One region of the Neorhizobium sp. NPDC001467 genome, then DNA from elsewhere that is predicted to be linked to it. Evidence: riboswitches for the same ligand, from Rfam matches in the RefSeq annotation. Region 1 holds a riboswitch; each other region holds the start of a gene.
What was found. A riboswitch is a leader RNA that binds a small molecule or an ion and turns the genes downstream of it on or off. The one in region 1 is predicted to bind thiamine pyrophosphate.

Region 2: linked by a shared signal. The riboswitch ahead of ACQKKX_RS08130 (ABC transporter permease) and the one ahead of ACQKKX_RS13840 (YkoF family thiamine/hydroxymethylpyrimidine-binding protein) in region 1 are both predicted to bind thiamine pyrophosphate.
Region 3: linked by a shared signal. The riboswitch ahead of thiB (thiamine ABC transporter substrate binding subunit) and the one ahead of ACQKKX_RS13840 (YkoF family thiamine/hydroxymethylpyrimidine-binding protein) in region 1 are both predicted to bind thiamine pyrophosphate.

Annotation. Positions count from the first base shown of each region.
Region 1 is NZ_JBNNPS010000006.1:79,524-84,269, reverse strand. It holds gene ACQKKX_RS13850 (ABC transporter ATP-binding protein) at 1-70, opposite strand, end outside; gene ACQKKX_RS13845 (ABC transporter permease) at 67-885, opposite strand; gene ACQKKX_RS13840 (YkoF family thiamine/hydroxymethylpyrimidine-binding protein) at 922-1,530, opposite strand; TPP riboswitch at 1,522-1,633, opposite strand; gene guaA (glutamine-hydrolyzing GMP synthase) at 1,878-3,455, opposite strand; gene ACQKKX_RS13830 (5'-methylthioadenosine/S-adenosylhomocysteine nucleosidase) at 3,539-4,192, opposite strand; gene ACQKKX_RS13825 (PaaI family thioesterase) at 4,189-4,638, opposite strand.
Region 2 is NZ_JBNNPS010000002.1:725,353-730,098, reverse strand. It holds gene ACQKKX_RS08140 (hydroxyethylthiazole kinase) at 1-231, opposite strand, end outside; gene ACQKKX_RS08135 (ABC transporter substrate-binding protein) at 234-1,178, opposite strand; gene ACQKKX_RS08130 (ABC transporter permease) at 1,195-1,959, opposite strand; TPP riboswitch at 2,097-2,199, opposite strand; gene ACQKKX_RS08125 (putative bifunctional diguanylate cyclase/phosphodiesterase) at 2,404-4,710, shown strand.
Region 3 is NZ_JBNNPS010000004.1:98,400-103,145, reverse strand. It holds gene ACQKKX_RS10785 (ABC-F family ATP-binding cassette domain-containing protein) at 1-921, shown strand, start outside; gene ACQKKX_RS10780 (response regulator) at 1,120-1,530, shown strand; TPP riboswitch at 1,653-1,759, shown strand; gene thiB (thiamine ABC transporter substrate binding subunit) at 1,799-2,815, shown strand; gene thiP (thiamine/thiamine pyrophosphate ABC transporter permease) at 2,820-4,454, shown strand; gene ACQKKX_RS10765 (ATP-binding cassette domain-containing protein) at 4,475-4,746, shown strand, end outside.

The DNA of each region.
Region 1 (4,746 bases):
TAGCGGCAAGCACCGGAAGGTCGCCGTAACGGCAACTGACGGCATCGAGTTTCAGACGCGGTACGTTCATCGTTCCTGACCTCCGACGGAACCCCGGCGCGTCCACGGCATCGAGAGCCTTTCCGCAAGAACGGCAAGCCCGAACAGGCAGAGCGTCAGCACGGCGCTTACCAGCACCGCGGCCAGCACGAGGTCGGGTCGGAAATTGTTCTTGGCATTCAGCATATAAATGCCGAGACCTTTGGCGGCACCGGCATACTCGGAAAAGATCGCGCCGACGACGGCATAGGTGATCGAGATTCGCAGGCCTGCGAAGAAGAAGGGCAGGGAAGAGGGCAGGCGGGCGACACGGAAAAGTTTGAAACGCCCGGCGCCCATCGAGGTCAGCAATTGTTCGAGTTCAGGTTCGGTCGCCTCATAACCGCGCGAAAGCGCGACCAGCATGGGAAAGAAGGTGACCAGCGCCACCAGCAGGATTTTTGGCAAAAGCCCGAAGCCGAACCACAGCACGACCAGGGGCGCGATCGCCACAAGCGGCAAGGTCTGGCTGACGATGAAGACGGGAAAAAGCGCCCGCTTCAGCGCCGGCACGAAATCGACGATGACGGACAGAAGGAAGGCTGCGACAAGCGATAACGAAAAACCCGCAAGCGTGGCGCTGAGCGTGGGGATGGCGTTGTCGAGCAGAGCCTGCCGGTATTGATAGGCTTGCGCGAGAACCCGCGACGGCGCCGGCAAGGTCGTGGGCGAGACGCCGGAAAAGAGTGCATAGGTTTCAAAGATCAACGCCAGACCGCCGACAGCCATAACAGCCGGCAGGGCATTACGGAGATGAAGCCATATCGAGACGGCGGGCCGCCCGCGCACGGGGTGCGAAAACAACATGAACATGCCTCGGCCGTTCGCAGGACGCGTGGAAAATCAGCGCGCGGAGGGGCTGTTGGCGGAGACCGTCAGGTCGATCGTCACATGTCCGGCCGGTGGCCCGAAACGCACCAGCGCCTCATGCACGGTGGAGAAGACCGCACCGGTGTCGCCGCGCAGCTTGGTGCAGAAATTCTTGGATTTCTCAAACGTGCCGGAATTCTTCACGAAATCGATGCAGCCATAGATCTCATCCATGTGGCCGTCGATGCCGAGCGTGTATAGCGAGAACTGCGCCGCCGCCTCCTGACCGATCACCGGTGCATCGCCGACCGCCAGATGCGCCTTCAGCTTGCGCTCGGCAAGCGGCGCCAGCGGTCCGGAAAATTCCGGTGTCTGGCAGATCGGGTCGTCCGGCTCGCCCGGGCATCCGCGCGAGATCGTCGCATGCAGGACGCAATGCTTGCCACTCTTCGACGCTGCCGCGAACAGGTCGCGCATGGCGGCGAACACGATATCAGGTGTGCCGACGAGCAGCGTGGAGATATCGTCCGTCTCGATCCGCAGCTTTTCGCGATAGGGCTCGAGCGCCGACAGCGCGTCTGTGATGACGCCGACGAAATCGTCGGTCATCGGATACAAAGAAATCTGCGCGCCGGAAAACATCGCTCTACCTCGCTCCGCTGGCATTATCCAGATCAGCTGAAGGGTCCACGGTCATGCGACCATATCTCAGCCCCGGCCTTACGGAGCACCCCTGTAATCGCGGCTAGTTAGACCGGATTGGGGACGGATGGCAAGGTGGGTTGTCGAGAAAAATGGCGAGGCGGATCGCAAGCCCATTCAGGCTTCATCAATATTGGCAAAGCCATCACGTCAGCCTCTCTTGGGCCATGGCACTGGTACCTCACGGCGATTACCGCAAAATGGAATCCGAGAGTTCAGCAACCCGGCAACGAAAAAGGAGGGCTTTCGCCCTCCTTCCCATTGTCGCGTCTACGGACCGCTCCGGTTCATTCCCACTCGATCGTGCCCGGCGGCTTGGAGGTAACATCATAAACGACGCGGTTGATGCCGCGGACCTCGTTGATGATGCGGGTCGCGGTGCGGCCGAGGAAGTTCATGTCGTAGGGATAGAAATCCGCCGTCATGCCGTCGACCGAGGTGACGGCACGAAGGGCGCAAACGAAATCATAGGTCCGGTAATCGCCCATGACGCCGACAGTCTGCACCGGCAGCAGCACGGCAAAGGCCTGCCAGATCGTGTCATAGAGACCGGCCTTGCGGATTTCGTCGAGATAGATCGCATCGGCCTTGCGCAGGATATCGAGCTTTTCGCGAGTGACGCCGCCTGGGCAGCGGATGGCGAGGCCCGGACCCGGGAAGGGGTGGCGGCCGATGAAGCTTTCCGGCAGGCCGAGTTCTCGGCCAAGCGCGCGAACTTCGTCCTTGAACAGTTCGCGCAAGGGCTCGACGAGCTGCATGTTCATGCGCTCGGGCAGGCCACCGACATTGTGGTGGCTCTTGATCGTGACCGACGGGCCGCCGGAGAACGAAACGCTTTCAATAACGTCCGGATAAAGCGTTCCCTGCGCGAGGAAGCGCGGTTCGCCCTTGCCGTCGGCAGCGATCTTTGCCGCTTCCGCCTCGAAAACCTCGATGAACAGGCGGCCGATCGTCTTGCGCTTGACTTCAGGGTCGCTTTCGCCGGCAAGCTGGGTCAGGAACAGGTCGGAGGCATCCACGGCCACGAGCGGAATGTTGTAATGGTCTCGGAACATGCCGACGACCTGTTCGGTCTCACCCTGACGCATCAGGCCGTGATCGACATAGATGCAGGTCAGCTGGTCGCCGATCGCTTCATGGATCAGGATGGCGGCAACAGAGGAGTCGACGCCGCCGGACAGGCCGCAGATGACGCGCTCGGTGCCGACCTGGTCCTTGATCTTGCGGATCATTTCGGCGCGGTAGGCGGCCATGGTCCAGTCGGATTTCAGGCCGACGATCTTGTGCACGAAGTTGGAGAGAAGCTTGGCGCCATCCGGCGTATGCACCACTTCCGGGTGGAACATCGTCGTGTAGTAATGACGGCTCTCGTCGGCGGCGATGGCGAAGGGCGCGTTTTCCGATGTCGCAATGACCTCGAAACCGTCCGGCAGCTGCGTTACGCGGTCGCCGTGGCTCATCCAGACCGGATAACGGCCACCCTCAGCCCAGAAACCGTCGAACAGCGGGCTGGCCTTCTTGATCTCGACATCTGCGCGACCGAATTCGGCGGCATGGCCACCTTCGACGACGCCGCCGAGCTGGGTGCAGAGCGTCTGCTGGCCATAGCAGATGCCGAGAATCGGCACGCCACTGTCGAAAACCGCCTGCGGTGCGCGCGGGCTGCCTTCGGTCGTGACCGAAGCCGGGCCGCCGGAAAAGATCACGCCTTTCGGCGCGAGCCTGTCGAAGGCTTCGGCGGCACTCTGGAAAGGATGGATTTCGCAATAGACGCCCGCTTCGCGGACGCGGCGCGCAATCAGCTGCGTTACCTGGCTGCCGAAATCGATGATGAGGATGCTGTCGGGATGCGCTATCTGGGTCATGGCGAGCCTTTAGAGAAAACTGGCATTTCTGGCAACCGGACAAACGCCGAAAATGACCGCTGCATAGCGGATTCGCACTGGCCTCATAGCGAAAGGTGGCCGCTTTCGATGGCGCCCGTCAGCTTGTCGACGGCGTCGGCCAGCTTTTCGTCGATCACGGCCAGGTATTCCGTCCAGTCTCCGACATGTTTCAGCTCCTCCTTTCCATCGGAAATGCCGCGCAGGCCGATCAGTTGGACGCCGAACAGCTGGCAGCAGCGCATGACGGCGAATGTCTCCATGTCCACCATATCGGCGGCGATCAGATCGTAAGCGGAGCCCGATACGATATTGCCGCCGGTGGACAGCGAGGCCTGTGCAAGGCCGGGGATTTTCAATGGCAGTGGCAGGATGGCGGGGTGATCGAGAAACGGGGTCGCACCCTTTTCGAAACCGAGCGGTGAGGCATCCATGTCGCGATAGGCGACGGAAGAGACCTGATAGATGCCGGTCTGTTCGAGGCTGCGCGAACCGGCGGATCCGAGTGAGACGACGAGATCCGGCAGACCACCGGCGGTTTCGAGCAGCGCCAGTTCGCGTGACAGGACGGCTGCGGCTTCCACGGGGCCGACACCGGTCATCAGCGGCGTGATGCGGCTTTTGAGATGCGGCCCATATTCGGCATCCACCGCCATGACGAACAGCACCGACTTTCCGGCAATCCGTATTGTCGGAGCAAGCGCAAGCGGGCGGATCATTCGACAAGGTCCTCGCGACCACGGATCACCATCATGCTGCCGCTCATTGAGGCGATCAGTTTGGCCGGCCCGTCACCCACCGCATAGGCGCGTCCATCGGCCACGATGATGGTAGAGCCCGGCTTGGTGATTTCGCCGCGAAACAGAAAACGCTCGCCGCGGCCCGGCGACATTAGGTTGATCTTGAATTCGATGGTAAGGATCGAGGCTTCGGGCTCGATCAGCGTATAGGCGGCATAGCCGCAGGCCGAATCGAGTCCGGCCGCAATGACGCCGGCATGCAGGAACCCGTGCTGCTGCGTCAGTTTCACGTCGAACGGCATTTCGATTTCGACAATGGCACGCTCGACGCGTGTCAGTTCGGCGCCGAGCATGGCCATGGTCGGCTGGCCTGCAAAGCTTTTCTTGATGCGTCTTTCAAAGTCGCCGGGATCGATCACCGTCATGTCTGCTCCTGTTGGCCGCCGCGAGATTTGCACAAGGCAGGCCCCGCCCGCAAGCGCGCCTTGTGCCGCGTCGGTCATTGCCGAGGGTCTGCACGGGAAAAGAAAGAC
Region 2 (4,746 bases), on a different contig from region 1:
CTCGGCGTCGAGCGTGCCAAGATTGATGGTCAACACATCCGCCTTCGATACGAAATCGGCGATCTCGTCCGATGAGGACGTCATTGACGGGATTGCGCCGATCACCGTTATGCCGTCAGCGGTGAATTTCTGTACCACCGTATTCATCAGGCAATGCACGCGCGGACGCTTTTCGCGCACACGGTCCAGAAGATCGGCGGCCTGCTCTGCTGTCGGGTATGTCCGTGCCATGGTCACCGAACCTCCAATGCGATGTCTGCGACCGGCGGCGCTTTTTCGATCAGCCCGCTTGTCTGTATGAATTCGCCAAAACGCTGGTATCGACCGCGATCGAGTGCTGCCGGCCGCTTTGCGAAGCGTGGCAGGGTATCGGTGAAGGCCTGACGGTTGAGGGCGTCGTCGAGATTTGGATAGGCTGCCACAAAGAGTTTCCAGGACTCTTCCGGGTGATTTGTCAGGAAAATGGCGGCCTTCTCGACGGCTTCGAGAAAACGCGGTAGGCGCGGATCCGCCACCAGGGCATCACGGGTGACGAAAATAAGTTCGTCATACACGGGGACGCCGTGTTCCTCGGGAAAGAAAGAACGACCTTCATGGCCTTCGAGGCGCATCTGTGTCAGTTCGAAATTGCGGAAGCCGCCAAGCGTGGCATCGACCTTGCCGCCGATCAGCGATGGCGACAGCGCAAAATTGACATTGATCAGCTCGACATCCTCAAGGCTTAGGCCTTCGCCCTCCAGCATGCGTTTCAGCATCGCGTCTTCAAAACCGCTGACGGAAAAGCCGATCTTCTTGCCGCGCAGATCTTTCAGGCTGCGGATCGGGCCATTGGCCAGTACCGTGACGGTGTTAAGCGGTGTTTCGACCAACGTGCCGACGCGTTTGAGCGGCAGGCCGGCTGCGTGGTCGAGATAGAGGTTCGGCTGGTAGTGAATGCCGATATCCGCCTGACCAACCGCGACGAGACGCGGAACCGACGATGGATCGGCTGGCGGCACCAGTTCGACGTCAAGTCCAGCGGCGTCGAAATAGCCGTTTTGCGCGGCGATGACGAGCGGCGCATGATCCGGGTTCACGAACCATTCGAGCATGACGGTCAGCTTGTCAGCGGCATGCGCGCCGTTCGCATGAAAGCTTGTGATAATGGCAATGCCAATTGCCAGCAGGGTTCGTCTCATTGGTTCTCGTCTCTCCTCAGGATGAAAACGGTGTTTTCTGCTCGTCTTCCCGCGCCCAGTGGGGATGTCCCAGCGTGAGCCGATCGAAGGCCAGCCGCAGGCCGATGCTTGTCACGGCGAGAATGGCCATGGCGGCAAAAACGGTATCGGTCTGCATCCGGGCATTGGCTTGGACCATAACGAAGCCCAGCCCGGCCGAAGCCCCAACCCATTCGCCGATGATGGCCCCAAGGGGCGCCAGCGGCACGGCGACGCGCAGGCCCGACACCAGTGCGGGTAAAGCAAGGGGGACCCTCAGCCGAACCAGTACCTGCCACGGGGTTGCAGCCGTCAGCGCCGCCGCCTCCAGAAGCACGGGTTCGGTGCGCCTCAGACCATCGGCAAATGCAGAGGCCACCGGAAAGAAGATGACGACGGTCGTCATCGCCACCTTCGAGGCTACGCCAAAACCCAGCCACAGTACCAGGAGCGGCGCGAGCACGAAAACGGGAAAGGTCTGCAGCACAAGGATCATTGGCCAGAGGAGCCTGCCGGTGCGCGGCAGTGCCACTGAAAGAAATGCCACCGCCGCTCCGAAGACGCTGCCGAAAAACAGGCCCGCTAAAATTTCGCCAAGCGTGATCAGCGTATGATGAGTGAGGAAAGCGCTCTGGCGCACCAGCGCGTGGACGACTGCAAGCGGCGATGGCAACAGATAACGCGGTGGAGCAAACAGCTCCACCGCTGCCGACCAGATCAGCAGCAGCAGAAAAAGCCCCAAGGACGTGGGTCGAAACTGCATGTCAGCGCATCGACGTGGAGCTGTCGAGCCATACGGATCTCGTGGCTTGGAAACCCTTGAAAGCGGTAGGCATGGTTTGATCTCCTGACAGCGATATCATGGAGATCCAGGCGAGCGGAGAATAAGAAAGAGGTGCACGAAAGCGCCGTTTCCGTTCCTACGCCGGTATGACCCGGATCAGGTTCAAGGGTCCGGCTCACCGCCATCTCAGCACCGTTCGGTGCTCCCCTCGGAATGGCGTCAATCTGGACCTCGGACCTGGAGTTGTCAATCACGGAGGTTCGGTCCGTTTGAACACCATAAGGCATAGGACCCTGGACGCTGCGCAATGCGCAAAGGGAGGGTACGCTAGCGTACCCGCGGCGGCGTCCAGTGTGTTTACCACACTCTCTAACTGCTTCTTTACTCAAGTCCTAGAAGGTTCGCCCGCAGGGGGTTCCCAACATGATACGTGATGTCCAAACCGACGCAGGAACTCCATCGGTCCCCCTCATCGGGCCTGGTAATGATGGTGACTATCTGCGGGGGCTGCAGGTCCATGCTGTCGAACAGAATATCAGCCGCGGCCTGATCGCATTTTCTGTTGCTGCCGCCGTCTCGACCCTATTCTTCTACGATTCCTACAGCGCCCAGTCGATCACTTGGTTGGTCCTGGCCCTGATCATGACGGCTGTGCGGATACGCATCGCGCGCCGCGCAGCCGGCCGACCTCCACGGCCCCTGTCGGAAAAACAACTCAGGCCTTACGCGGTTTGGTGCGTAATATCCGCCTCGGTCATGATGAGCTTTCCAAGTTGGATCATCATGGAGGAGGATGGGCTTGCGTTCGCTTTCATGCTGTCCCTTTGTCTGGGAACTTTCTGGTCAGCAAGTTTTGTTCACGCGCCTGTCCTTCGGTCTTCCGCATCTTTCATGACGACGCAGTTGGTCGTCACGGGAATTGCCATGGTGTTGAGGGGTCCTACCCTCGACAACATAATCCTGCTCTGTCTTTTCGTCATCGGCGTTGGCAGCGCTTACGCCCTGATCAAACAGCATTCAAAAACCTTCTCTCAGTCGGTCCTTCAGCAAATCGCTTTGGAAAAGCAGAACGAAGTCATCGGGCTTCTCCTGCGCGATCACGAGGAGCAATCGAGCGACTGGCTTTGGCAGACCGACGAGCTGATCGCCATCATGTCACCATCACCGCAGTTTGCTGCTGCGTTCGGTCGATCTCAGGGCGAAATGGTGTCGCTTCCGCTCGAGGCGCTTTTCCGGAATGCCGAAGGCGCGGTGGCGTCAACAGGCGTTGCGACACTGATCGATCACATCAATGCTGGAAAGTCGTTCCGTGATCATGTCGTATCATTGGTGGTGGATGGCGTGCCTCGATGGTTTTCCGTCTCCGGTAGGGCAGTGACCAACGAGCTCGGTGCAATTGTCGGACACCGAGGCGTGATGTCGGATGTGACTTCCGCCAAGCAAGCAGAGCGACAGATCCGTCACCTCGCGCTGCACGATGGCCTTACTCAACTTCCAAATCGAACCCAGTTCTCGGGGGCGCTTGAAGAGGCGTGTCGCTCGGGCAAGCCGTTCGCGCTACTGAGCATAGACTTGGACGGCTTCAAGCCGATCAACGACACGTACGGCCATCCGATCGGCGATGCCTTTCTCATGCAAATTTCAAAGCAAATCTCGAGCGCTGGCGGATCGAAAGGCTTGGTGGCGCGGATCGGCGGCGATGAGTTCATGGTATTGTCTTTCGATGTCGACCATGAGCGACTGGAAGAAAACTGCCGTTGGATCCTTGGCGCGGTCGCGACACCAGTGGAAATCAAGGGCTTCGAACTCTCGGTCGGCGCCAGTATTGGAATAGCCTTGGCGCCGAACCACGGCGCGACGGCAACAGAGCTTCTCAAGAACGTGGATGCCGCCTTATATAGGGCCAAGCGAGATGGTCGCGGAACGTTCAGGTTTTTCGAACCTGCGATGGATCTCCAGCTTCAAGCACGCAATCGCCTGGCCCACGACCTGCGCCTCGCCACGCACCGAGGGGAGTTACGGCTCCTGTATCAGCCTTTTGTTGATGCGGCTTCAGGGGCGGTCACCGGTTGCGAAGCGCTGGTCAGATGGCATCATCCTAGCCTTGGAGTGATCTCGCCGGTGGAGTTTATACCGCTGGCAGAAGCTACGGGACTGATCGTTTCCGTCGGCGACTGGATACTCCAGGAGGCATGCCGAACTGCCGCATCGTGGCCGGCGAACCGCCGCGTGGCCGTCAATCTGTCTGCCGTTCAGTTTCGCGATCGCGATCTACCCGACCGAATTCTGGCGACCCTGCTTGCGTCAGGCCTGGCGCCGGAACGGCTAGAGGTGGAGGTCACGGAAAGTCTTTTGATCGATGACGTTGCGGCGGCTATCGACATCCTCCGTCGAATCCGGGCGCTCGGCGTTCGGGTTGCGCTTGACGATTTCGGAACGGGCTATTCTTCCCTGGGGTATCTGAGACAGTTCCCGTTCAACAAGATTAAGATCGATCGATCGTTCGTGATGGAGATCGCAAACAGGAATGACTGCAAGGTGATTGTACAAGCTATTCAGGACATTGCCTCGGGTCTAGGCATGAACGTGACGGCGGAAGGCGTCGAAACCGAGGAGCAGGCGACCATCCTCCGTCGCACAGGCTGCGGGGAACTCCAAGGCTACTTGTTCAGCAAGCCTGTTGCAGATCATGATCTAAGACAGTGGGATGGATGGCAGGACGCAGCCTGACAATTGGGAGTGGCGCAATCGATCTCGACGCCTTGA
Region 3 (4,746 bases), on a different contig from region 1:
ATCCGTGTGCATCGTGGGGACCGGATCGGCCTCGTTGGTCCGAACGGCGCCGGCAAGACGACGCTTTTGAAGATGCTGACCGGACAGTTGAAGCCCGACGATGGGTGGATCAAGCTCGGCACCAATCTGGAAATCGCCACGCTGGACCAGAAGCGTGAGGACCTTAACCCGGAAGACACGCTGTCACATTATCTGACCGATGGCCGCGGTGAGACCTTGCTCGTCAATGGTGAGCAGCGCCACGTCGCCGGCTACATGAAGGATTTTCTGTTCCAGCCGGAACAGATCCGCACGCCGATCAAGAACCTGTCCGGTGGCGAGCGCGCCCGCCTGATGCTGGCTCGCATGCTGGCAAAACCATCGAACCTTCTGATCCTCGATGAACCGACCAACGATCTCGACATCGAGACGCTGGACCTGCTGCAGGAAATCGTTGCGGGTTACAACGGCACCGTCATCCTCGTCAGCCACGACCGCGACTTTCTCGACCGCACCGTGACCTCGACAATTGCGCCGGCCAACCCGGACGCACCGGACGGCCGCTGGATCGAATATGCCGGCGGTTACACCGACATGCTGGCGCAGCGCAAGGGTGCGGCAGACGAAAAACGCAAATCCGAAAAGGTGAAAACGGAAACTGCCGCAGCGGTCTCCAACCTCACGGCCGAGCCTTCGAAGGCCAAGGGAAAGCTATCCTACAAACAGAAATTCGCGCTTGAAAACCTGCCAAAGGACATCGCGGCCACAGAGGCGGAGATTGCCAGGCACGACAAGGCCATGGCCGATCCCAATCTGTTTTCGCGCGATCCGAAAGCCTTCGCCAAGCTTGCCGAACAGGCGGCTGCCCTGCGGGAAAAGCAGGCGAAGCTCGAAGAGGAATGGCTGGAACTCGAAATGCTCCGCGAGGAGCTCGAAACCTAATGTTACCAAAACGTTAGCGTTAACAATCCGTTATTACCTAAAAAAGTCTGGCGCGGGCCGGAACATTCGCATTGCGAGGACGTTCGACGTTCAATCCGGCGGTTTGCCTGTGTGAGAGCGGCCGGAACATGTTTCGAGTTCAATGAGGGGACGTTCATGTCGGCGGGTTCTGCGTTTCGTCGCGTGGCGAGCAAGCCAATGATACAACGGGTCATGATCGTCGAGGACGAGTTCCTCATCGCCCTTGATGTGGCTGAAACGATTGAGGGCATGGGGTTGGAAGTTTCGGGTTTCGCCAGCGGCCGCAAGCACGCCATGGCGCTCGCCGGGTCCTCCGACATCGCGCTTGTCGATGTCAATCTGTCCGATGGACCGACCGGCCCGGAAATCGCCCGACAATTGGCTGAGGAATACGGTATCACCGTCATCTTCATGACCGCCAATCCGGAAGACGTTGACAAGGGCGTCGAAGGCACGCTCGGCGTTCTGACCAAGCCGGCCATGCCCGACGTGCTGGAGCGGTCGATCAATTACGCGATTGCCAGCCGCATAGGCGGCATTGCCTCCGTACCCCGCGAACTGCAGGTATTCCAGCGCACGACGCACTGACCGCGCCAGCTACCGTCCGCTTCCAGCGCCGTTTATACGATCTGGTTGCTGCGGCCATGCCTCTGGGCTGCCGCACGGTCGCAGCCTGCTTGCCAAGACAGACCCCAGCGTTTACATCTTTCACCGCTCTAACGGGGTGCCGCGTAACTTGCGCGGCTGAGAGGCCTCCGGCCAACCCGCGGAACCTGATCCGGCTAACACCGGCGGAGGGATTAGACGGCTCATCATCAGCGCCCTATTCCCCTATTTGAAGATTGAGGAGGCGCCGATGCGTAGATCCGTTTTTCGTCTTGCCATGGCCTTTATGGCCCTCATGTCCCTGGCTCTGCCAAGCCGTGGGCAGGCAAAGCCGACCCTGACCATCTATACCTATGAAAGCTTCGTTGCGGAATGGGGACCGGGCCCTCGGGTGAAAGCGGCCTTTGAGAAGACTTGCGACTGCGCCGTGAATTTTGCCGCCGTTGCCGATGGCGTGGCGCTGCTGACCCGCCTGAAACTGGAGGGCGGCAGCACGCAAGCCGATATCGCGCTGGGTCTGGATACCAATCTCGCGAAAGAGGCAGCCGATACCGGCATGTTTGACAAGAGTGGTATCGATCTCGCGGCCATTGCGGTGCCCGGTGGCTATCAGAACGATATGTTCGTGCCCTATGACTACGGCCATTTTGCCGTCGTCTACGATAGCCAGACCGTGAAAAATCCGCCGGTGAGCTTGAAGGATCTGGTTGAGGGCGATCCATCGCAGAAAATCGTCATCCAGGATCCGCGCACATCGACACCGGGCTTGGGGCTGCTTCTATGGGTCAAGTCGGTTTACGGCGACAAGGCGCCGGAGGCCTGGGCGCGGCTCAGGAAGCGGGTGCTGACGGTGCCCCCCGGCTGGTCGGAGGCCTACGGCATGTTCACCAAGGGCGAGGTGCCGATGGTCCTCTCCTACACGACGTCGCCCGCCTACCACATGATCGAGGAAAACAGCGATCGTTACCGGGCCGCGGCCTTCACCGAAGGCCATTATATCCAGATCGAGGTGGCCGGCCTTCTAAAGAACGCGCCAAACAAGGAACTGGCACGGCGATTTCTCTCTTTCATGGTGACCCCCGCGTTTCAGGACGAGATTGCCACCACCAACTGGATGATGCCGGCCGCTGCGACCGACAAGCCGTTGCCCGACGCATTCGACGCGCTGGTGAAGCCGGCAAAGACATTTCTGATGGACCCGGCCGAGGTGGCGAAGAACCGCCGCGCCTGGCTTGACGAGTGGCTGGCCGCCATGAGCACGCCCTGAGCGGATGCTGACGGGCAGGCAAAGACTGCTGCGAACGGCCGCTGGCGGATTGGTTTTCGCCGGCGCTGCACTGTTCATTGCGCTTGCCCTGACGGCCCTTCTCGCCTTCGACGGTAGCGGTTCCGATCGACCGCTGTTCGACGCCTATGTCTGGCGTATCCTGCGCTTCACGCTCTGGCAGGCGGGCCTTTCGACTCTTTTGTCAGTCGCCTTGGCACTGCCGCTGGCCCTTGCCCTGGCGCGACAAGCCGATTTTGCCGGCCGGATCTGGATCATCCGGCTCATGGCAGTGCCGATGGGTCTGCCGGTCCTGATCGGCGCTCTCGGACTGATCGGCGTCTGGGGCCGTGCCGGCATGCTCAACAGCGGCCTTTCGCTGATCGGTGGAGCGGAACCGCTCGGCATCTACGGCTTGAGCGGCATCCTGATCGCGCATGTTTTCTTCAACCTGCCGCTTGCCGCCCGGCTGATGCTGGCCAGTCTGGAGCAACTGCCCCCCGAATATTGGCGACTTTCGGCCGGCCTCGGCATGTCGGGCCTTTCGATCTTCCGGTTCGTCGAATGGCCAGCGATCAGACGACCTTTGGCCGGCATCGCCGGATTGGTGTTCATGCTCTGCGCCACCAGCTTTACCCTTGTTTTGGTACTCGGCGGCGGACCGGCGGCAACGACGTTGGAAGTGGCGATCTATCAGTCGCTACGGTTCGATTTCGATCCCCAGCGCGCGATTGCGCTGGCGCTGCTGCAGATCGCGGTCACGGCATCGATCCTTTCGCTGATGGCGCTGTTGCCGAAATCCGGGAATGACGGCACTTTCACAGGGCGCCGGGCGAAACGCTTCGATGGCGCCGGCGTTACTCCGCGGATCTGGGACGGCACCATCATCGGCGTCGCCATTGTCTTTCTGGGTCTGCCACTTGCCTCGATCGTCATGGCCGGGCTCGCGGCAGACCTTGGCCGATTGTTGACCGCGCCTGTTTTCTGGAAAGCAGCATGGACCAGCGTCTGGATCGCCGGGCTTGCCGCGTTGCTCTGCCTAATGGCGGCCGTCGCCATCATTGAGGCACGCGCGGCGCTTGCAGACCCGCGCCGACCCGATATTGCGGCACGGGGCTTTTCCATGGCCCTCGCAAGCCTGTCGTCGCTCGTTCTTCTCGTGCCACCGGTCATTATTGGAACCGGCTGGTTCCTGCTGCTTCGACCCTTTGGCAACCTGCCGTCTTTCGCACCTTTCCTGGTCGTGCTCATCAACGCCCTCATGGCGCTTCCCTTCGCCATGCGGGTTCTGTCGCCTGCTTTCGAAAGCCATAGGCAAAGGACGGCGAAACTGGCTGCCAATCTGGGCGTTAATGGCCTCGCGCGACTACGGCTGATTGACCTGCCGCTTCTGGCAGCGCCGATGGCAACGGCGTTTTCCTTCGCCATGGCTCTGTCGCTCGGCGATCTGGGAGCCGTCGCGCTGTTCGGATCGCAGGATCTGGTGACCTTGCCCTGGCTCGTCTATAGCCGCCTGGGGAGCTACCGCACCGCCGATGCCGACGGGCTGGCGCTGATCCTTGCCTGTTTGTGCCTTGCCTTGACAGTCGCGGGTACGGCAGGGCGCAGCCACAAGAAAGACAACAGGTCAGGAACGCGATGAGCCCAGCGAACGGCATGATCATGACGACCGCCGGCGAGATAGCCGACGTGCGACTTGCCAATGTTGCCCTGACGCTCGGTGCGCAAAAGTTCCGCTTCGACTGCACCCTGCCCGGCGGTGCAATCACCGCCATCACCGGTCCATCGGGCTCCGGCAAATCGACGCTGCTCAATCTCGTCGCCGGTTTCGAGACACCGGATGCGGGTAGGATCGCGATCGGCGGACGCGATGTGCAGGGTCTGCATCCCTCGGCCCGACCGCTATCGCTGGTCTTTCAAGACAACAACCTGTT